Regions from separate parts of the Pseudoclavibacter sp. CFCC 13796 genome, predicted to be linked through region 2. Evidence: predicted binding sites of a transcription regulator. Region 2 holds the regulator's gene; the other holds the start of a gene.
What was found. The regulator LexA, encoded in region 2, represses DNA repair genes until DNA is damaged. The targets are predictions, from matches to a motif close to TCGAACANNTGTTCGA.
Positions count from the first base shown of each region.

Region 1 (11,242 bases), on a different contig from region 2:
TGAAGATCTCGAGAGACTCCCGCCGCTGACCGTGCAGGGCTTCGCCGAGCACTGACTCGGCCTTCGTATTGGCATACACGTCTGCCGTGTCGAACGAGGTCACTCCCGCGTCGAGCGCCGCGTGCACGCTGGCGATCGCAGCATCGTTCTCGATCTGTGAGCCGTGTGTGAGCCAGTTGCCGAAGATGAGGGATGAGATTTTGAGGCCGCTGTCGCCCAGATACCGAAATTCAGTCATGAGTGCACGTTATCGCATGCGTCGTGTCCGCCGCTGTGAACACGACATGAACCTCCGCCGACTTGGCCCGACAAGACTGGTGCTCTCACGCGAGCGTGAAAGACCCCTCGAACACCAGCTCGGCAGGCCCGCCCAAGGCGACGTGCTCACCGTCTTCGGCGGCGAACATGCGCACGGTGAGCGCTCCGCCCGGCACCTGCACACGCCACAGGTTCGGGGCGCTCTCCCCCATCCAGTGGCGAGTGGCCAGTGCGGCGGCAGCAGTGCCGGTGCCGCACGAAAGGGTCTCTCCGACGCCGCGTTCGAAGACGCGCATACTGATCTGGCCGACGCCGTCCACGATCGGCTGCTCGCCCAGCGCCACGAACTCGACGTTCGCGCCCGCAGGCGGAGCAGGTCTCAGCACGGGCGGCTCGATCAGCTGCATCCGCTGCTGTGCGGCGCGATCCGGCAGCAGAACGACCACGTGCGGGTTGCCGACGTCAATGCCGAGACCGGGCCGACTCGCGCCGCCGAGTTCGTCGTCGACCGTGACGTCTCCGGGCACCAGAGCCCAGCGTCCGAGGTCGACCTGAAAGCCACCCGCCGATGCCTGTACGTCTTTGATTCCGGCACGCGTGGCGACCGGCAACGTGCTGCCCGGCATGATCTCGGCCAGACCTCGAGAGGTCAGATAACGGCTGAAGACGCGCACGCCGTTGCCACACATCTCGGCGACGCTGCCGTCGGCGTTGCGGTAGTCCATGAACCACTCGGCACGAGGCTCTTCGGCCAGCAGCGGGCGACCTTCGGGCAGATGTTCAGAGCGCACCACACGGATCAGCCCGTCTGCTCCCACGCCGAAATGTCTGTGGCAGATCTGCGCGATCTGTTCCTGGGTCAGCTCGAGCGTGCCGTCGGCGTCTTCGACGAGCACGAAGTCGTTGCCGGTGCCCTGCCCCTTGGTGAACGCAATCGTGGTCATCGTCACTCCGTTTCGTGATCTGCCCGGGCATCGACGTCATGTGCGAGGTCGTCAGCCACAGCGTCGGCGATGCATCGGATGTTCCCAGGGTCTCCGGTGTGCAGCCGCACAGCATCATGGTATCGCCGAAACCAGGTGCGCTGCTTCTTGACGAGTCTCGTCGTGGCGAGCACGGTGTCTTCGACGGCCTGGGTCTCGGAGCAGCGGCCGTGCAGCTGTTCGAGCGCCTCACGATACCCCGTGGCGTGTATCGCCGTCGGGCTGGTGGCGAGCCCCTGCCGATCCAGGGTGCGAACCTCGTCGAGCATTCCGCCGCGCCACATCGCCTGGGTGCGCTCGGCGATGCGCGCGTTCAGCACAGCACGCTCGTCTTCGAGCACGAAGAGCCTCGTGGGCTGCCACAGCTCGGCGGCATCCGCGCGGAACGAACTGAATGGTCTGCCGGTGAGCTCATACACTTCGATGGCTCTGATGACGCGACGTCTGTTGCGCTGGTCGATGCGATCCGCCGCGATCGGATCGACTTCACACAGCAGATCGTGCAGCTGTTCGTCGGTGAGATCTGCTGTCTGCTGCTCGAGTCGCGATCGAATGGCCGGGTCGGTTCCTGGCATCTGCTGCTGATGGATGACGGCCTCGATGTAGAACCCCGACCCGCCCACCATGATGGGATGAACGCCGCGCTGCTGCATCTCGGAGATGACGGCTCTGGCACGTTCGCGGAACCAGGCCGCTGTCGCCTCTTCTGTGATGTCGAGCTCATCGAACAGATGGTGCGGCACGCCACGACGTTCGAGCCCCGTGATCTTCGCCGTACCGATGTCCATGCCACGGTAGACCTGCATCGCATCGGCGTTGACGATCTCGCTGAGGATGCCCTGCTCGCGCAGTGCGAGGGCGACGTCGACGGCCAGCGCGCTCTTTCCTGTGGCGGTGGCGCCTGCGATGACGATCAGCGCCATCAGGATGCGGTGGTCGCTCTGATCGGAATACTCGGCATGCCGAGACTGACTCGCCCGTCGTCGACGGCGCAGGCGTCGGCTTCGGCGGCCTCCCAGGCATCGCCGGATACGGTGCGGCGCACCCGATACTGGTCTGCTCGCGGATCGGCCAGCAGGTGGAAAGGGGCAGCGTCGGTCACTGGAACCGTCACGAAATCGCCGGGACGAGGCGCATCTGCACCGGCCGGCACGCTGAAGTGGACGAGGCGGTTGTCTGCGGCGCGACCGCTGAGACGATGATTCGCGTGATCTTTGCGTCCCTCGGCGGGCGCGACCAGCACCTCGACGCTGCGACCGATCTGTTGACGGTTCTCTTCGAGCGAGATCTGGTTCTGCACCTCGACCAGTCGTTCATAGCGCTCTTGGACCACAGCCTTGGGCACCTGATCTGGCATAGTGGCTGCCGGAGTACCGGGACGAATCGAGTACTGGAAGGTGAACGCGCTGGCGAAGCGCGACTTGCGCACCACGTCGAGAGTCTGTTCGAAGTCTTCGTCGGTCTCGCCGGGAAACCCGACGATGATGTCTGTGCTGATGGCGGCGTCAGGCATACGGTCGCGAACATCGTCGAGGATGCGCAGGAACTTGGCGCTGCGGTACGAGCGGCGCATGGCTTTGAGAACTCTGTCTGAGCCCGACTGCAGTGGCATGTGCAGCTGCGGCATGACTGAGGGAGTGTCAGCCATCGCATCGATGACGTCGGCGGTGAACATGGCCGGATGCGGGCTGGTGAACCGCAGACGCTCAAGCCCGTCGATCGCACCGGCGGTGCGCAGCAGCTTGCCGAAGGCCTTGCGGTCTCCGAAGCCGACGCCATATGAGTTCACGTTCTGCCCGAGCAGCGTGACCTCGATCACGCCCTGATCGACAAGAGCTCCGACCTCGCTCAACACGTCGCCCGGCCGGCGGTCTCTCTCTTTGCCACGCAGTGACGGCACGATGCAGAACGTGCATGTGTTGTTGCAGCCCACTGAGATAGAGACCCACCCGGACGCATGAGACTCCCGCTTGCTCGGCAGCGTCGACGGAAAGACCTCAAGCGATTCCAGAATCTCGACCTGCGCCTCATGATTGTGTCGCGCGCGTTCGAGCAGCACCGGCAGCGAGCCCATGTTGTGAGTGCCGAAGACCACGTCGACCCAAGGGGCCTTCTCGGTGATGCGCCCCTGATCTTTCTGAGCGAGACAGCCCCCGACGGCGATCTGCATGCCCTCGTGCTCCCGTTTCACCGAGGCCAGGTAACCGAGATTGCCGTAAAGGCGATTGTCGGCGTTCTCACGCACAGCGCAGGTGTTGAGCACGATGACGTCGGGTTCCTGCCCGTCTGCCTCGACATAGCCAGCAGCCTCGAGTGATCCACGCAGGTGCTCGGAATCGTGCACGTTCATCTGGCAGCCGAACGAGCGCACCTCGTAGGTGCGGGGCTGGTCGGTGTGTGGTGCGCTCTGTTCGATGGTGCTCATGATGAAGTCATTCTAGGCGACGTCGGTGATACGGCAGAACGCCTCCGTTCTGCGCGGCTCGTACGCCACGAAACGCTCTGCAGAGGTGCCGCCTCGGCGAACCTAGCCAAGCACCCTGGCGATGGCAAGATGAACCGTCTCAGAGTCGAAGCCTTTGCGCTGCAGCGTCGCCGAAAGCCGCTGGCGTTGAGCCGAGGGGGTCTGGGCGCCCAGACTGCGCAGTCGCTTGCGAGCCAGAGCCTCAGCTCGATCGACCTGCTGATCGCCGTCGAGGTCGGCGAGTGTGTCGTCGATGACCGAGCGGTCGAGCCCGCGCTCTTCGAGTGCACGTCGGATGACTATCGTGCCCTGGCCTCGACGACGCAGAATCTGCTCTGCGATGTCCTGAGCGATCTGGCGGTCGTCGATGTCGCCGCGTTGCTGTGCTTCGGCGATCACGGCGTCGACCGCTGCCGGCGCGATCTCGTGTGCGTACAGCGCACCGCGGAGTTCTGACTCCGTTCGGTCTCGACGCGTCAGCAGACGGTCGAGCTCGGCTCGGGCCTGCAGCAGTTCAGGATCGGCTCCGAGCATTTCGCCGAGGGCTGTCGCCGCGTCGGCTGCGCCGGTCAGCGCACCCTCAGCGTCGAGCTCGTCGGTGTGATGCTCGGTTTCGCCTGTCGGGCCTGCAGCTGGTGTCTGCGTCTGGGCCTCTGTGTGAGCCTGGCCCTGGCCCTGCACAGCGCGAACTCGAGGTGAAAGCGAGATCACCGAGGCGTCAGCGCTCTGCTGCCGATGGTTGGAAGCAGTCGCAGTCTGTTCAGACCGGTCGTCGGCATCTCTGCGCCAGGCCCCCAGACTGACGACATTGTCGTCGTTCATCAGGCCTCTTTTGCCACGCGCTTATCGTCGAGCGATTCGACATTCGACTCTTCTGCGGATTCGGGAGCTGCGATGATGCCCAGACTGACCTTGATCTTGGTCTCGATCTCGTTGGCGATCTCGGCGTGGTCTTTGAGAAACTGTCGAGCGTTCTCTTTGCCCTGACCGAGCTGCTCACCTTCGTAGGTGTACCACGCCCCAGACTTGCGCACGAAACCGTTGTCGACACCGTAGTCGATCAGACCGCCCTCACGTGAGATGCCTTCGCCGTAGAGAATGTCGAACTCGGCCTGCTTGAACGGCGGAGCCATCTTGTTCTTGACGACTTTGACACGTGTGCGGTTGCCCACTGCGCTGCCGCTGTCTTTCAGAGTCTCGATGCGACGGATGTCAAGACGCACCGATGCATAGAACTTCAGTGCCTTTCCGCCTGAGGTGGTCTCAGGGCTGCCGAAGAACACACCGACTTTTTCACGCAGCTGGTTGATGAAGATCGCCGTGGTCTTCGAATGCGAAAGCGCACCGGTCAGCTTTCGCAGGGCCTGGCTCATCAGTCGTGCCTGCAGACCCACATGCGAGTCGCCCATGTCGCCCTCGAGCTCGGCTCGCGGAACCAACGCAGCCACCGAGTCGATGACGATGACGTCGATCGACCCCGAGCGGATCAGCATGTCGGCAATCTCAAGCGCTTGCTCACCGGTGTCGGGCTGAGAGACGAGCAGCTGGTCGATGTCGACGCCAAGCTTGTGAGCGTAGTCAGGATCGAGCGCATGCTCGGCGTCGATGAACGCAGCGATGCCGCCGTTCTTCTGTGCATTGGCGAGTGCGTGCAGAGCCACTGTGGTCTTACCCGAGGACTCAGGGCCGTAGATCTCGACGATTCGGCCTCTCGGCAGCCCGCCGATGCCGAGCGCGGCGTCAAGTGCGATCGAACCCGTGGGAATCACCTCGACAGGTGCACGCTCGTCGCTGCCCAACCGCATGACCGACCCCTTGCCAAATTGGCGGTCGATCTGTGCCAGCGCTGTGTCAAGCGCTTTATGACGATCATTTGCTGCAGCCATGTGCTTCCTCATCTCTGGTCGACGTTCACATTCTGTGATGAAGATCACGTTAGAGCCGACCACTGACATTCCTGTACGACGTCGACTGTCTGTGGAGAAGCAGACTGGCGACGACGCGCTCTGCAGAGAACGTTAGCAGAAGATTCGAAGATATGTTCGAAGAGCAATCTGCGTGTCTCCAGCGTTCGACTCCTCGTCACGGACCTGAGGATTCGACATGAGACGGCAGTGCGTCAGGAGTGCATCCGATTCTTGGCCGCTTTGGGGTCGACGCCATGCCACCGGCTTTTGGGCACGTCTGCTGCGGCGCACAGCGCCAGCCAGACCTCACGAGGCTCATCGCCTCTGGCCAATGCGACTCTGCCGGTCACGTCGCCGCAGGCGCCCAGCACAAGGTCATCGACCAGCACCTGCCCGTACGCGCTGCCGAACTCGTTCTCGACGAACTCCCAGAACTGGCTGTTGCGCATCGGCTGGGCTCAGCGCGCTGAAGGAACGTAGCGATCGACGTCGTCGAGCAGCTCGTCAGGAATCGTGTCGGGAATGCCCGACATATCGTCGAAGGGATGCGCAGTGATGCCCTCGAGCGTGGCCATGCGATCACTCACCTGACGCATGATCTGCGAGACCGGCACATCGAGCGCGTCGGCAACCGACGCGAGAATCTCGCTCGACGCCTCTTTCTGCCCACGCTCGACCTCGCTGAGGTACCCCAGCGCAACGCTTGCCCGACCGGCCACCTGGCGAAGCGTGTGGCCGCGTTCCTGTCGCAGATCCCGGAGCACATCACCGAGCTCCTGGCGAAGCAATACCATCGGTTCTCCTCTCCGGCCCGCTTGAGCCTGGCTGTTGCGGCTACGAACCAGAGTAGCCCACCCCTGTGACAAGGTATGCAGAGTGACAGCTCATGCACAAGTACTGAAGGTCATGGGGTTCTGTTGGTACAACCAAGGCGCACCGCACGCTATTCCCGCGGTGTGACACACACGATTCCCACGGTGCGGTACACACGATTTCGCGAGAGCTGTGCACCCCCTGAGGCGGCGAACACGACGACCCTGGCCCCGTCGCGCGCAGCTGCCCCGGCACTAGACTCGTCCAAGATCCATGCGGCGCACCGAGGAGCGGAACCTCTCGTTCCCAGCTTCACCGCGGCCTCCGACAGCCTGGCTGCGCCGACCGAGAGACGAGGAATCCAATGCAGGACGGGCAGACGAGCACAGAGACGAGCTCGGGCACGACGAAGGCGAGAAGCGGCTTTCGCACGAGACACCTGACCATGATGGGGCTGGGCTCGGCCATCGGCGCCGGCCTTTTTCTCGGCAGCGGGGCAGGCATCGCGATGGCGGGGCCCGCGATCATCGTCTCCTACGCCGTAGCCGGCGCTCTCGTGCTCATCGTGATGCGCGCCGTCGCCGAGATGGTCTCGGCACACCCCTCGACAGGCTCGTTCGCCACCTACGCGTCACAGGCGTTCAACAAGAAGGCCGGGTTCACCCTCGGCTGGCTGTACTGGTTTCTGCTGATCATGGTGCTCATCGCCGAGATCAGCGGAGCCGCCGGCATTCTCCACTCGCTGGTTCCCACAGTGCCGCAGTGGGGCTGGGCGCTGATCTTCGTGGTCTCGTTCGCGGCGGTCAATCTCTGGGGCGTTCGCAACTTCGGCGAGTTCGAATTCTGGCTCTCGGGGGTCAAGGTCGTCACCGTCGTGGTCTTCCTGATCATCGGCGTCGCACTGATCGTCGGCATTGTGGGCGACGGCCCGGTGGGCTTCTCGAACTTGGTCGAACACGGCGGCTTCGCTCCGCAGGGCTTCAGCGGTGTCGCGGCCGGGCTGCTCGCCGTGATGTTCAGCTTCGGCGGCATCGAGATCATCACGATCGCCGCAGCCGAGGCCGATCGCCCGCGTGAGGCGATCCGCGCGGCGACCAAGAGCATCTTCTGGCGCATCCTCATCTTCTACATCGGCAGCATGCTCGTCATCGCCACGCTGCTGCCGTGGAACGACCCGGCGGTCAGCGGCCCGAACGGCCCGTTCGTCGCAGTGCTGCAGCTGGCTCACATACCGGCCATTGCGACGGTCATGCAGATCATCGCCGCCCTCGCGCTGCTGTCGGCGTTCAACGCGAACATCTACGCGACCTCGCGCATGGCCTATTCGCTGACAGCGCAGGGTGAGGGGTTCGCTCCCCTGCTGCATCTGTCGAAACGCAAAGTGCCGACCAATGCCGTCTTGGCCTCGATCGTGCTCTCGTTGGTCGGGGTGTTCCTCAACTGGTGGATTCCCGGTCAGGTCTTCACCGTGCTGCTCGACCTCGTCGGCGCTGCGCTGCTGGTCGTCTGGGCGGGCATGCTCGCATCACAGCTGCGTCTGCACCGCGAGCTCGAGCGCGAGGGGTCGATCAGTCTGCGCATGTGGTGGCACCCGTGGCTGTCGTGGATCGGGCTCGTCGGGCTCGCCGCGTTCGCCGGGCTGATGCTCTGGAACGAACAGACTCGCTGGCAGCTGCTCGGCACGATCGCCATCACGCTGGTGATCTGGCTCATCGGCCTCGTCAGAGGCGTCGATCGACACCGTTTGACAATGCCCGGCGACCTGTCGCCTGAGGCGGGTCAGGGCAGCGGGCCAGTCGTGACGGGGCGTCCGGGCGTCGACGACCACTGACTCCACGAGCCGGGATAGAGCGCCGCATCGATTCCAGCAAGGCTGAGCGCCAGAATCGTGTGTGTCGCTGACACGCCTGATCCGCAGTGCACCGCCACGGAGGTCGTGCCGTCGATGCCGAGACCGGCAAAGCGCTCGCGCAGCTCGTTCGGCGAGCGGAACGTGCCGTCGTCTGCGAGGTTCTCATCGGTCGGGGCGTTCACCGCACCCGGAATGTGCCCCGCCTGCGGATCGACCGGCTCGCTCTCGCCGCGGTAGCGTTCGTGCGCACGGATGTCGACCAGCGTGCCATGCTGTGGCAGTCGGCCCGCCTCGTCCATAGTGACGGTCGGCAGATGGCCGAAGCGCACGGTCACCGTGCCGTCGTCGCAGGCGACGACGTCGCCTGCCTGCAGCGGCCGACCCTCGGCTCTCCATTTGGCGAGCACTCCGTCGAGCAGTCGAACGTTGTCGAAACCGGCGTCTCGCAGCAGCCACCAGGCGCGCGTCGCGGCGATGCCTCCGACGTCGTCATAGACGACCGCCAAGTCTTCGGGGCGCAGCCCCCACCTCCGCACAGCTCGCTGAAAGCGTGCGGTTGAGGGCAGTGGATGCCGCCCGAGCTCTGGTGCGGCAGGATCGGCGAGCTCGACGTCGAGGTCGACGTAGATCGCTCCGGGCAGATGCCCTGCCAGATACTCGTCATGGGTGCGATCATTGCCCAGCTGCCAGCGCACGTCGAGCAGCACCAGACGGGGAGCATCCGCCTGCCCGCGCTGGTCGATGAGCGCCGCGACGTCGTCAGTCGAGATGAGCGGATCGATGGCCATATGACTCCTTCGTCGGTGAGTTGTGCAGCAGGCGTCGAGCAGGGCGACTCCGATCAGCGCATGCCGAGATCGATGTGCTCCCAGAGATGGTCGAGGGCGGCCGAGACCGTTGCCTCGCGAATCGCCTGACGGCTGCCGCCGAAGTGATGCGCGAAATGAGTCACGCCGGACTGTGACGCCAGGCCGATGAAGACCGTGCCTGGAGGCTGGTCGTCCTGCCAGTCAGGGCCGGCGACTCCCGTGGTCGAGATGCCCACGGTCGAGACCAGCGGCCCCTGGGCCAGCCGCTCACGCACGCCGAGCGCCATCTCTTCGGCCACCTGCGGGTCGACCGCGCCGCGTTCTTCGAGCAGCTGTTTGTCGACGCCGAGCAGGCGGTGCTTGAGCGGAGTCTGGTAGGCCGTGATGCCTCCGGCGAGCACCTTCGATGCACCGGGCACATCGGCCAGCGCCGCACTGACGAGACCTGCGGTGAGCGACTCTGCGACGGCGATGGTGAGCCCGAGCCGCGTGTAGTGCTGAATGATGAATCCCTGCCGACTGATCGGCTGTTCTGCCATCATCGGGTGCCTCCTGGCTGTGTTGTGTCGTCGGCAGACGAGCGCGCTCGGTGCCCGCGAACGGCATCGACGGCATAGGCGACGCCGCTGTACAGAGTGAGCAGCACTGCCGCTGCCAGCAGCGCCCATGTGATCCACTGGAACCAGGCGACGTGGAGCGCGAAGGGTGCGAGGGCACAGGCGATGGCGACCGACTGCACCACCGTCTTGAGTTTGCCGGCACGCGAGGCGGGAATCACCAGGTGCGACCGCAGAGCGATGACGCGATAGATCGTGATGCCGATCTCACGCAGCAGAATGACGATTGTCACGGCCCACCACACATCGCCGACGACGCTGAGGCCGATGAGTGTCAGGCCGGTCATGCCTTTGTCTGCGATCGGATCGGCGATCTTGCCGAAGTCGGTGATCTGCCCCCAGCTGCGCGCGAGATGACCGTCGACGCCGTCTGAGGCCATCGCCACGATGAACAGCGCGGTCGCCCACCAGCGCAGACCGCCGCCGTGCACCCCGGCCGCGTCGACCAGCAGCAGCACGAAGACGACGGGTGCGAAGAGGATGCGCACGACCGTGATCGCATTCGGCAGGTTCCAGGGTGAGGGCTGAGCGTCGCTCGAGCGCGCCGGGGTGGGTGTGGTCATCTGGGTCATCTTCCTGTCAGCTGCCAGGCGTCCTGACTCGAGCCGCCATGCCGACGGCCGTCGTCCAAGTCGTCAAGATCGTTCGAGAGCACCGGTTTGCTGGGATCGACACCTCGGGCGTCGGGTCCAGTCGGTGCGTGGTTGTCGGGACCGCCATAGCCGGCGACGTGCCCGCGCGCTGCGGCTGACTCAGCCTCGTGTTGGGCGTTGCGGCTCTCATGAGACTGCCCGGCCGCGCTGCCGGCCGAGCCCGTCGGATACCCGCCGCTGGGTGCGTCGCCGCCCGCGGCTGGCGTCGCACCGTCGGCTCCGTCGTCATCGGCGTCGTAGATGCTGTCGCGCTCGCCTCGCAGGTAGGCCAAGACGTTCGGCAGATACTCTGGCGTCACCAGCACATCGCGCGCCTTCGACCCCTCAGAGGGGCCGACGATGTCACGCGACTCGAGCAGGTCCATCAGACGCCCGGCTTTGGCGAAGCCGACGCGCAGCTTGCGCTGCAGCATCGATGTCGAGCCGAACTGGTTCGAGACGATCAGCTCGACCGCAGCCAGCAGATCTTCGAGATCGTTGCCGATGTCGGCGTCGATGTGCTTCTTCTCGGCCTCTGGTGCAGCGGTGACGTCTTCGCGGTAGTCCGGGTTGGCCTGCTGTCGAACGTGATCGACGATCGCATGGATCTCGCTCTCTTCGACCCAGGAGCCCTGGACACGAGCCGGTTTGTTGGCACCCATCGGCAGAAAGAGCGCGTCACCCTGCCCGATCAGCTTGTCTGCGCCGGCCTGGTCGAGGATCACGCGGGAGTCGGTGACGCTGGTCACGGCGAACGCGAGACGGCTCGGAACGTTGGCCTTGATGAGACCGGTGACCACGTCGACGCTCGGTCGCTGCGTCGCGAGCACTAAGTGGATGCCGCTGGCACGGGCGAGCTGAGTGATGCGCACGATCGAGTCTTCGACGTCTTTCGGCGCAACCATCA
Region 1 covers NZ_WBKD01000001.1:1,039,620-1,050,861, reverse strand. The annotation lists gene F8O07_RS04640 (aldo/keto reductase family protein) at 1-238, opposite strand, end outside; gene dapF (diaminopimelate epimerase) at 324-1,202, opposite strand; gene miaA (tRNA (adenosine(37)-N6)-dimethylallyltransferase MiaA) at 1,205-2,164, opposite strand; gene miaB (tRNA (N6-isopentenyl adenosine(37)-C2)-methylthiotransferase MiaB) at 2,164-3,666, opposite strand; gene F8O07_RS04620 (regulatory protein RecX) at 3,769-4,527, opposite strand; gene recA (recombinase RecA) at 4,527-5,591, opposite strand; gene F8O07_RS04610 (DUF3046 domain-containing protein) at 5,825-6,061, opposite strand; gene F8O07_RS04605 (helix-turn-helix domain-containing protein) at 6,071-6,406, opposite strand; gene F8O07_RS04600 (amino acid permease) at 6,790-8,256, shown strand; gene F8O07_RS04595 (sulfurtransferase) at 8,205-9,065, opposite strand; gene F8O07_RS04590 (CinA family protein) at 9,119-9,628, opposite strand; gene pgsA (CDP-diacylglycerol--glycerol-3-phosphate 3-phosphatidyltransferase) at 9,625-10,266, opposite strand; gene F8O07_RS04580 (DNA translocase FtsK) at 10,272-11,242, opposite strand, start outside.
Region 1: the regulator LexA is predicted to act here: its motif matches at 5,736-5,751, upstream of recA (recombinase RecA).

Region 2 (11,242 bases):
CGGACAGATCGCTGAGGCGCCCGAGGGCGTTCTCTGCCACATAGACCTGTTCGACGACCTGAGGGCGCCACCGAATGGCCTCGGCCACGGCCTGCGGCCCATCAAGCAGAAAACGCCCGGTCTTCGACCGGGCGTCTCTGCGTGCCAAAGAGGCAGCGAATCTCACGCGCTCGTTGTGAACGCTGCTGAGCATGTTCAGGCCTGAGGAGCGTTCACATCAGTGGGCAGAGCCTGCTTTGCGGTCTCGACGAGGCTGCTGAACGTCTTGGCGTCAGTGACGGCCAGCTCGGCGAGCAGGCGGCGGTCGACCTCGACACCGGCCAGGTTCAGCCCCTGGATCAGACGGTTATAGGTGATGCCGTTCGCACGTGCCGCAGCGTTGATGCGCTGGATCCAGAGGCGGCGGAACTGCCCCTTCTTCGCACGGCGGTCACGGAAGGCGTAGGTGTACGAATGAGTGACCTGCTCCTTCGCCTTGCGGTAGAGGCGCGACCGCTGACCGCGGTAGCCCTCTGCCTTCTCGAGGATCTCGCGACGCTTCTTCTTGGCGTTGACGGAACGCTTGACTCTTGCCATTTCAGTACTCTCTCTTCAGTCCGGTTCGCTCTTACTTGCCCAGCAGTCGCTTGACCTGCTTGGTGTCAGCGGCCGAGACCGGGACATCCGCGCTCAGGCGACGGGTGCGACGTGACGACTTGTGCTCGAGCAGGTGGCGCTTGTTCGCCTGCTCGCGGTACAGCTTGCCGCTGCCGGTGGTGCGAAAACGCTTCTTGGCACCGGAATGTGTCTTCTGCTTTGGCATCTTCTTCTTCTCTTTCGTATCTGCCGACCGGTGGATCGGTCAGTTGGTCTTCTCTGCGTCAGCCGTGGTCTTCTCAGCGTCAGCCTCGACTTCGGCGGCCTTCGCCTCGCGTTTCGCAGCACGCTCGGCCTCGGCCTTAATCTCAGCCTTGGTGCGGATCGGCGCCAGCACCATGGTCATGTTGCGACCGTCTTGCAGCGGCTTGAACTCGATGGTCGCGTACTCCTTGAGCTCTTCGGCGAGCTTCATGAGCAGCTTGTAGCCGAACTCGGGGCGAGACTGCTCACGACCACGGAACATGATCATGACCTTGACCTTGTCGCCACTCTTGAGAAACCTGAGCACATGGCCCTTCTTGGTCTCGTAGTCGTGGCTGTCGATCTTGAGGCGGAAGCGAATCTCTTTGAGCTGGGCGTTCGTCTGGTTGCGACGGGCCTCACGCGCTTTCTGAGCGGCTTCGTACTTGAACTTGCCGTAGTCCATGAGCTTGGCTACCGGCGGCTTCGAATGCGGGGCGACCTCGACGAGGTCGAGGTCAGCCTCACGCGCCAAGTGCAGTGCCTTGGCTACGGAGACGACACCGATCTGCTCTCCCTTGGGCCCGACCAGGCGGACTTCGGGAACTCGGATACGGTCATTGATGCGCGGCTCGCTAATCGGCTGCTCCTTACTCGTGCACGGCATGGTGAACGTCAGAGAAGCAGCAAGGCGCAGTCGCGTCTTGAGCACTTTGGACCCGGCAGTCTGTGTTGAGGTCGACTACAGTAGGTGGGAGTGTGAACTCCTCTTCAGCTCAGCGCTGAGCATCGTCGAGACGCACAGCACAAGCCATACTACCAGAGACCGAGCCCTCCTGCGAGCACTTGCGCCGCTCCTGCCGTTCTGAGTGCCGGGGAGACGAGAGAAAGAGCGAAGATGACCAAGCGAAGCATCCACGAAGGCGACATTCTGGGCGAGCGTTCCAGCGGTCTGCACAGCGACGGCGCCGACGCGGCTGAGTCACCGACGGCCGACGGAGCGCGCGAGATGGATGTTCGGGAGCGCGAAGCGCTGGAGGATCTGACCCGCGATATCGGCGACGTTCCTGCCGTCGAGGTCATCTCGACCGCAGCCGTGCATCTCATGAGCGCCGCAGCCGTGAAGATCGGGCTGGCTCAGGATCCAGAGCAGGAACGAGACCTCGACGAGGCGCGCAAACTCATTGAGGCGCTGGCCGGGCTGGTCATCGCATCGGCGCCTGCGATCGGCAACCTGCATGCCCGCAGCATGCGCGACGGGCTGCGCACCCTGCAGCTGGCCTTCCGCGAGGCGTCACTGATTCCCGACGCCCGTGGCGAGGGCCCGGGTGAGAAGCTCACAGGACCAGTGGACTGAACGAAAGCATCCCGGCGTTCAGTACTGGGTGCGCACGAAGCGCACCCCGATCGAGTCCACCTGGCCCATGATGGTCTCGTCGGCACGCCACTGCTCAGAGAGCCAGTCCGACATCTCTTTCAGCGCCGCAGCGTCCAGACCGTCGATGATCTCGAGCTGCACCAGAATCTCTGGACCGCGCAGCTGTGAGGTCGGGTCGCCCGGGGTCAGAACCAGCGATTTGATGCTGGGCAGCTCACTGGCCGGACGCATGAACGCCTCCAGTACGCGCGGGTCGTCGATCGCCGGAGTCCACGCGCGGCCAGTCGCCAGCGCTTCCAGAGCCGGCCAGCGCACTACGAACTCACTTTCGGCACCGGGATCGACCACTACACGCGGGGTGTGCTCCCCCGCCGCTGCCAGCGCGACCCTGGGAGCCTCGGCTGGCACCGGCCGCGCCTCGGGGTTCCACTGCTGCATGGCATCCACCGCGGTGAAGACGGGCAGCGCACGCTGACCGTCAGGAGTCGCAACGGTGACTGTTGCGAGCTCGGCAGATTTGTCGACCGGCAGCCCGTTCTCTGCGACGCCGGAGGATTCGAGCTCGGCGACCAGTGGAATCAGCAGCCTCGTCTTGTGCAGCACCGCGATGACCTCGCTGATGCTGATCTCGGCCAGGCGAAACCTGCGCACCGCCTCCAACCAAGCCGTCGGCGAAGTGCCGTCATCAGTCGCGAAGCGATTGGCCTCGAATCGGCGCCCGGCCCATGGCGTGCCGGCTGAGTCAGCAGGCACGCCGGATGCACGGCTGTCAGTCATCGACGCGCCTCAGTCGCGAGCGATGTCGAGGGCCTCGGCCAAGGTGAAGCGACCGGCGTAGAGAGCCTTGCCGATGATCGCCCCCTCGAGGCCAGCCGGAATCAGATCGCGCAGCGCTGCGACGTCGTCCAGGGAGGAAACACCGCCAGAGGCCACAACAGGCTTGTCAGTGCGAGCGAGCACCTGGCTCAGCAGGTCGAGATTCGGCCCTTTGAGCGTCCCGTCCTTCGACACATCGGTGACGACGTAGCGAGCACAGCCGGCTTCTTCCAGACGTTCCAGAACCTCGAACAGGTCGCCGCCGTCTTTCGTCCACCCGCGCGCAGCGAGGGTCGTACCACGCACGTCGAGGCCGACGGCGATCGCCTCGCCATACTCACCGATGACTTTCGCAGCCCACTCAGGGTTCTCCAGCGCTGCGGTGCCGAGATTCACGCGTTTGACACCGGTGCTGAGCGCCTGCTCGAGAGAGCGATCGTCGCGGATGCCGCCGGAGAGCTCGATGTTGACGTGACCGGCCTGCTTGATGACGCGACGAATCGCCTTGCGGTTCTCACCGCGACCGAAGGCGGCGTCAAGGTCGACCAGGTGAATCCAGTCTGCCCCTTGGCGAACCCAGTCAAGGGCCGCATCGGTCGGGTCGCCGTACGACTTCTCAGTGCCGGCCTCGCCCTGGGTGAGGCGCACGGCCTTTCCATCGGCGATGTCGACGGCAGGCAGCAGCACCAGTTCAGGGCGCTGGGCCAGATCTTCCTCACTCATGTGTCTCTCCCTCATTCATACCGGTCACAGGGCTCCCCGAGTGACCTGATGTCTCGTGCACGACACCTCAGTGGGCGACGTTCGGCAATGTGCTCAGCCAGTTGCGCAGCAGTCTGATGCCTGCACGCCCCGACTTCTCAGGATGGAACTGCGTCGCGCACAGGGCACCGTTCTCGACCGCGGCCAAGAATGGCTCTCCGTAGGATGCCGTGGTCACGACCGGCTGCGGAAACGGCGGGTCGGTCTGCAGCGTCCAGCGTTTGGCCGCGAAGGTGTGCACGAAGTAGAAGCGCTCGTTCTCAATGCCCGAGAAGAGACGGCTGCTCTCCCCCGGCTGCACGGTGTTCCACCCCATGTGCGGCAGCACAGGAGCCTGCAGACGACTGACGGTACCAGGCCACTGAGCCAGTCCGTCATGCTCCGTCTCGCCTTCGACACCATGGTCAAACATCACCTGCATGCCGACGCAGATGCCGAGCACGGGAAGCCCGCCGGCGAGGCGCCGCTCGATCATCTGGGGTGCGCCGACTTCGTTGAGCTGGTCCATCACGGCGCCGAACGCACCGACACCGGGCACGAGCAGTCCATCGGCGGCGCCCACCGCGGCCTTGTCCCGGGTCAGCTGAACATCGGCGCCTGCCTGCGTGAGTGCCTTCGCCGCTGAGTGTACGTTGCCGCTGCCGTAGTCGAGCACGGCGACCGTGGGTCTTGCACTCACAGGGCGCCCTTTGTCGAGGGCACTCCGGTGACGCGCGGATCGAGCGACACCGCAGCACGCAGCGCGCGCGCGACCGCTTTGAACTCAGTCTCGGCGATGTGGTGCGGGTCGCGACCGGCCAGCACACGCAGGTGGATGGTGATTCCCGCGTGGAAGGCGAACGACTCTACGGCGTGACCGACGAGAGAACCGGTGAAGTGACCGCCGATCAGGTGCATCGTGAATGCCTCTGACTCGCCGGTGTGCACGAAGTACGGACGCCCCGAGATGTCGACGACGGCCTGTGCCAGAGCCTCGTCGAGCGGGACCGTGGCGTCGCCGTAGCGCGTGATGCTCCGTTTGTCGCCCAACGCCTGCTTCACTGCCTCGCCCAAGACGATAGCGGTGTCTTCGACGGTGTGATGCACATCGATGTCGATGTCGCCGGTCGCCTCGATATCGAGGTCGATGAGCGAGTGTCGGCTCAGTGCCGTGAGCATGTGATTGTAGAAGGGAACCCCGGTCTCGATGTGCGACGTGCCGGTGCCGTCGAGATCGACAGTCACGCGGACTGACGATTCAGAGGTCTCTCTGCGCACGGTCGCTCGACGCGATGATTCAGGCATCTCTCTCCCTTGTCAACTGCCCTCGTCCAGGGCGATCAGCCGCCCGGAGGCAATACGATCACCTAGTCTAACCGGCGGTGACCGGCGTGGCGATTCGTTCGAAGGCGGCAAGGAACGCGCTGGTCTCGCTCTCGGTTCCGGCGGTGACACGCAGCGTGTGCGGAATACCGTTGTCGCGAACGATGATGCCCTCGGCGAGCAGACGAGTGAAGGTGTCTTTCGGGTCTGCCACGCCACCGATCAGCACGAAGTTCGACTCAGAGGGATAGGGCGTGAAGCCGAGCTCGGCAACTCGCTGTTCGATGCGGTCTCGTTGCGCGCGGATGCGATCGACGTTGGCGAGCATCGCCGACGCGTGACGCAGTGCGGCTTCGGCCGCGGCCTGAGTGAGCGCAGAGAGGTGGTAGGGCAGCCGCACCAGCCGAAGTGCGTCGACGAACGCCGGATCTGCGGCGAGATAGCCGACCCGCGCACCCGCATAGGCGAACGCCTTGCTCATGGTGCGCGAGATCGCCAGACGTGGGCGTCCCGGCAGCAGTGTGAGTGCGCTCACGGCATCGGAACCGCTGAACTCCTGATAGGCCTCGTCGACGACCACGATGCCATCAGTTGCGGCGTATGCGGCTTCGATCACCTCGAGCGCGGCGCCAGTGCCGGTGGGGTTGTTGGGCCGGCAGATGAACACGAGATCTGGACGGTGCTCGCGGATTGCCGTGGCAACGGCATCTGGGGTGAGAGTGAAATCAGCCTGCCGATCAATCGGCAGCCAGGCCGTCTGTGTTCCGGCTGCCAGCAGCGGGTACATCGAGTAGGTCGGTACGAAGCTCAGCAGTGACCGACCTGGCCCACCGAATGCCTGCAGCACCTGCTGCAGCACCTCGTTCGAGCCGTTTGCCGCCCAGACCTGCTCTGGGGTGACACCGTGGCCGAGGTAGCCGGCCAGGGCTTCGCGCAGTGCGGTGAACTCTCGGTCGGGGTAGCGGTTCAGACCGGCGACCACACCAGCGACGCTCTCTTGGATGTCGCGAACGGCTTCTGAGGGAAGTCCAAAGGTGTTCTCGTTCACATTGAGTTCGATGGACACGTGCAGCTGCGGTGCGCCGTACGGCTGCTGTCCGACGAGTTCTGCGCGAAGGGGAAGATCATCAAGAGTGGTCACAGACGCAAGTCTACGCGCGCACTCTCGCACAAACGACGAACCGACAGGACGGTGTCATCAAGACTCCGGTCTCGATCCAATCGGCGAGTTCGTCGTTCAGGCGTCGAGCAGATGAGCGGGAATGATCAGCTGTTCACCAGGATGCACCGTGGCGTCGTCGAGGTGGTTCGCTCTGCGGATCTCGGCGACGGCGTCGCGCACGTCATGACGCGGGGCGGACAGCTGTGCGATGTCCCAGAGCGTGTCGCCGGGCTGGACCTGCACTCTGGTGACTTCGATCGGCTCGTCGTCACCGGCGAAGGCCTGGGTACCGAATGAGATGGCCGCCACAATCACTGCGGTCAGCAGCATCACCAGTGCCAGCGCCCGCACCTGCCGGCCACGACGCGTGAGACGTGCTCGCGTCTTGACGATGGGTGCCGAGGAGAGGTTGTTGGTCGCGTCCATGAGAAGTCCTTTCGAACGTGTCTTTCGAATATATCTTCGAATCTGCGTTTGGGCAACCCACCCACGCCACGCCTGTTCGAAGACATCTTTGGTCAGATGCCCATCGTTCGGATAAAGTTTCGAATAGGCATCACCTGAGTCAGTGCACCACGACCCACTGACATCACGCGCAGAAGGACTGAAAATATGGCCACGAGACCGCACACGTCGACGACGTCAGGCCGTGGTGACCGCTCACGGCTCAGCAAGAAGCAGCAGAGCATCCTCGCATTCATCACCGAGTCGATCAGCGACCGCGGGTATCCGCCGAGCATGCGCGAGATCGGCGATGCAGTCGGTCTCTCGTCCCTGTCATCGGTGACCCACCAGCTCAATCAGCTCGAACTCGCCGGCTGCATCCGCCGCGACCCGAAGCGACCGCGCGCACTCGAAGTGCTCATCGAGCAGGAGCCGACGGCCGTCGCCGAACCACCGTCGACTCCGGCACAGCAGGCACTGGCGGTCGTCTCAGAAGAGACCGCGATGGTGCCACTGGTCGGTCAGATCGCCGCGGGCTCCCCCATCCTCGCCGATCAGCACATCGACGACGTCTTTCCGCTGCCGAGACAACTGGTCGGGCAGGGCGAGCTCTTTCTGCTCAAAGTGCGCGGAGACTCCATGATCGACGCCGCAATCTGCGACGGCGACTGGGTCGTGGTGAGGCAGCAGCAGGACGCCGTCGCCGGTGACATCGTCGCCGCACTGCTTGAAGAGGAGGCCACGGTGAAGACGTTCCGTCAGCGTGACGGGCACACCTGGCTGCTCCCTCAGAACACCCAGTACGAGCCGATCCTCGGTGACCACGCGGTCATCCTCGGCAAAGTCGTCGCCGTGCTGCGCTCTGTGTGATCGCGGCGCTCACTGCACGGCAGCAGCTGTGACGGCAACCCCGTCAATCTGCTCTGCCAGCTGCGGGCTGACGCGCGCATGCAGCCGTGTGCCCTTGTCCAGGTACTCGGTGTGCAGCACCTGCCCGTGCTCGTGCGCCTGCGCAACGAGGTCGCCGCGGTCGTAGGGAACCACGACATCGATTTCGACGCCGGGGTCGGGCAGCGCCGTCTCGATGCGACGCACCAGGTCGGCGATGCCCTCACCGGTGCGAGTCGAGACCATCGAGGCCTCGGGTTCCATGGCACGAAGCACCATGCGACGCTCGTCGTCGACGAGGTCGATCTTGTTGAAGACCAGAATCTCGCGTGCCCCCTCCAGTCCCGACTCCGTCAGCACAGTTCTCACCGCTTCGATCTGCGCCTGTGGATCGGGATGCGAGCCGTCGACGACGTGCACGAGCACATCTGCGTCGGCTGCCTCTTCGAACGTCGACCGGAACGCCTCGACGAGCTGGTGCGGCAGACGCCGCACGAAGCCGACTGTGTCGCTGAGTGTGTACACCCGACCGTCTTCGGTCGTGTTGCGACGCACGGTCGAGTCAAGAGTCGCGAACAGCTGGTTCTGCACGAGTTCGTCCGAACCGGTGATCGCATTGACCAGCGACGACTTTCCCGCGTTGGTGTACCCGACCACGGCAACCGACGGAATCGCGAAACGGTCGCGGTTCGCACGCTTCGCGGCGCGGGCCGGAGCCATCGCCTTGATCTGTTTGCGCAGCTTCGCCATGCGCGTGTGAATGCGCCGACGATCCATCTCGATCTGCGTCTCGCCCGGACCACGCGAGCCGATGCCCTCACCGGCAGCAGCACGGCCGCCGGCCTGACGGCTCAGCGACCCGCCCCAGCCTCGCAGGCGCGGCAGCATGTACTCCATCTGCGCGAGCTCGACCTGGGCTTTGCCCTCTCGGCTCTTGGCGTGCTGGGCGAAGATGTCGAGGATCAGCGCGGTGCGGTCGACGACCTTCACCCGCACGACGTCTTCGAGCGCACGCCGCTGGCTCGGGGCGAGCTCAGTGTCTGCGATGACGGTGTCGGCCCCCAGCGCGGCGACGAGCTCTTTCAGCTCATGGGCCTTGCCATGACCAAGATACGTGCCCGGATCAGGGTTCAGCCGGCGCTGCAGCAGCGCATCCAGCACTCGTGATCCGGCGGTCTCTGCCAGTGCGGCGAGCTCGGCAAGCGAGTTCTCGGCATCGGCAAGACTCCCCTGCGTGTACACACCGATCAGCACGACGTTCTCGAGCCGCAGCTGCCGGTACTCGACCTCTGAGACGTCTTCGAGTTCGGTTGAGAGCCCTGCAACGCGCTTCAGCGCCGCACGTTCGAATCGCTCCTCGTCACCACCGTGAGCCTCGCTCGCCTCAGACTGCAGCGCCTGAGCATGGCCGACCTTCACAGTGGTCGAATCGATCTCTCGGCTGAGAGCCTCCGTCGCCTGCTCACGAGCCTCGATCCTTTGCAGCAGCTCGTCCAACGGGCGCCCGGAATCTGTCATGTATATGTACCTCCACTAACCTGAACGCATGGCTCAAGAGCATTATTTCGCCGAACACCCACAGGTGGCCGCGCATTGGCGCGACATCGACGTCGATCTCGATGGTCGCACACGCACAGTGGCCGTCGCCAGTGGCCTGTTCTCCCCTGACGGGCTCGACAAGGCCACCCGCATCCTGCTCGATCACGTGCCCGAGCCGCCGCAGACCGGTCAGGCGCTCGACATCGGGTGCGGCTGGGGCCCGATCGCACTGACGCTTGCCCTGCGTGCACCGCATCTGCGGGTCTGGGCGGTCGACGTGAACGAGCGGGCGAGGGATGCCACCACGCGCAACGCCGATCGCCTCGGTCTCGAGGGGATCACCGTCGCCTCTCCCGACGGCGTGCCCGACGATGCTGAGTTCGACGTCATCTGGGCGAATCCGCCGATCCGCATCGGCAAACAGGCGCTGCACGAGCTGCTGCTGACCTGGCTGCCGCGGCTCGCTCCCGGCGGCACAGCCTGGCTCGTCGTCGGCAAGCAGCTCGGTGCTGACTCGCTGCAGCGCTGGCTGGCCGAGGAGCTGCCCGGCGACTTCGAAGTGCGCCGTGCAGCCACTGCGCGTGGATTCCGTGTGATCCACATTCGGCGCGACGCCTGACGTAGGCTGTCTGCCGGGCGCAGCAACGGCGGTGCGCCTTCCTGAGAAGCACGACGAGACTGGAGCCCAGATGACCGAAGCGCAGCAGCCCGACACCGAGATCGCTCGGCTCATCGACGAAGAGATCACCCGTTGGCGTGCCGTCTACGACGCACCCGAGGCGAACGCGATCGATCTGCTCCTGCGGACGCATCCTCGCGATGCGGTGGCCTTCCGCACCGTCGACGCCGACTGGAATGCCGTCGACCTCACATTCGGCGACCTCGACGAGCTCTCGCAGCGCTCGGCTCGGGTGCTCGCCGATCTCGGCGTCACTGAGGGCTCCCGCGTCGGCGTCATGATGGCTCGATCAGCCGACTACATCGGCATTCTGCTCGGCATCTGGCGTCTCGGCGCCGTACACATCCCCCTCTTCACCGCCCTCGCGGCGCAGGCCATCGGCATGCGGGTCAACGCCGGTCGTGCCACTTTGGTCGTGGCCGACGCGAGCCAGCGACACAAGCTCGACCCGAGCGAGGATCTGCCGGCAGACGGGCGCAGCTGGAGCATCCTGCGCGTCGACCCGATCGACGACGACACGACGGCAGCCGCGCACCCGGAATGGGCCGACGACGCGGTCTTCGGCCCGCTCGTCGAAGCGGCCGAGCCCCTCACCGAATCGGCTTCGATCGGCGGTGACGGCGTGCTCGCGCTGCTCTACACCTCTGGCACGACCGGGGCGCCGAAGGGCGTCCCGCTGCCGATGAAGGCACTGGTGTCGTTCCGCTCGTACATGGTCAACGGGCTCGATCTGCAGCCCGACGACGTGTTCTGGAACGCCGCCGACCCGGGCTGGGCCTACGGGCTCTACTTCGGGGTGCTCGGGCCGCTGGTCGTGGGCCACACGAACCTGCTGCCGCACGACAAATTCACCGCCGAGCAGGCCTGGAACGTGCTCAGCCGGTTCGGCGTCACCAACTTCTGCGGAGCACCCACCATGTTCCGTGCCATGCGCAACGACCCGCAGAGCGACCTGCCCGTGCGCCTGCGCCGCGCGTCGTCTGCAGGTGAGCCCCTGACGCCTGAGGTGCTCGAGTGGTCGCGCGATGTGCTCGGAGCCGAGCCACACGATCACTACGGACAGACCGAGCACGGCATGCTGATCGGGGTGCCCTGGCGCGAGGGCATCTCGCTGCCGGCCCAGGCCGGTTCGATGGGTGTGACACTGCCCGGCTGGCACTGCGAGATCCTTGATCAGGATGCTGACCGGCCGGCCAAGGCCGGCGAGGTGGGTCGTCTCGCCTTCGCGCCCTCCGAGAGCCCGGTCTGGTGGTTCCCGGGTTATGACGATGCGCCGCAGAAGACCGCCGAGCGCTACACCGACGACGGCCGCTGGTACCTCACCGGAGACCTCGCCTGGCAGAGCGACGACGGTCAGCTGCACTTCGTGTCGCGCGACGACGACCTCATTCTGGCTGCTGGCTATCGCATCAGTCCGCTCGACGTCGAGAGCGTGCTCGCCATGCACCCGGCC
Region 2 covers NZ_WBKD01000002.1:16,416-27,657, forward strand. The annotation lists gene F8O07_RS09035 (TrmH family RNA methyltransferase) at 1-193, opposite strand, end outside; gene rplT (50S ribosomal protein L20) at 196-576, opposite strand; gene rpmI (50S ribosomal protein L35) at 608-802, opposite strand; gene infC (translation initiation factor IF-3) at 842-1,486, opposite strand; gene F8O07_RS09055 (DUF1844 domain-containing protein) at 1,829-2,176, shown strand; gene F8O07_RS09060 (SseB family protein) at 2,195-2,974, opposite strand; gene priA (bifunctional 1-(5-phosphoribosyl)-5-((5-phosphoribosylamino)methylideneamino)imidazole-4-carboxamide isomerase/phosphoribosylanthranilate isomerase PriA) at 2,984-3,736, opposite strand; gene hisH (imidazole glycerol phosphate synthase subunit HisH) at 3,804-4,454, opposite strand; gene hisB (imidazoleglycerol-phosphate dehydratase HisB) at 4,451-5,059, opposite strand; gene F8O07_RS09080 (histidinol-phosphate transaminase) at 5,127-6,218, opposite strand; gene F8O07_RS09085 (LysM peptidoglycan-binding domain-containing protein) at 6,315-6,665, opposite strand; gene lexA (transcriptional repressor LexA) at 6,852-7,553, shown strand; gene hflX (GTPase HflX) at 7,563-9,089, opposite strand; gene F8O07_RS09100 (class I SAM-dependent methyltransferase) at 9,118-9,729, shown strand; gene F8O07_RS09105 (AMP-binding protein) at 9,800-11,242, shown strand, end outside.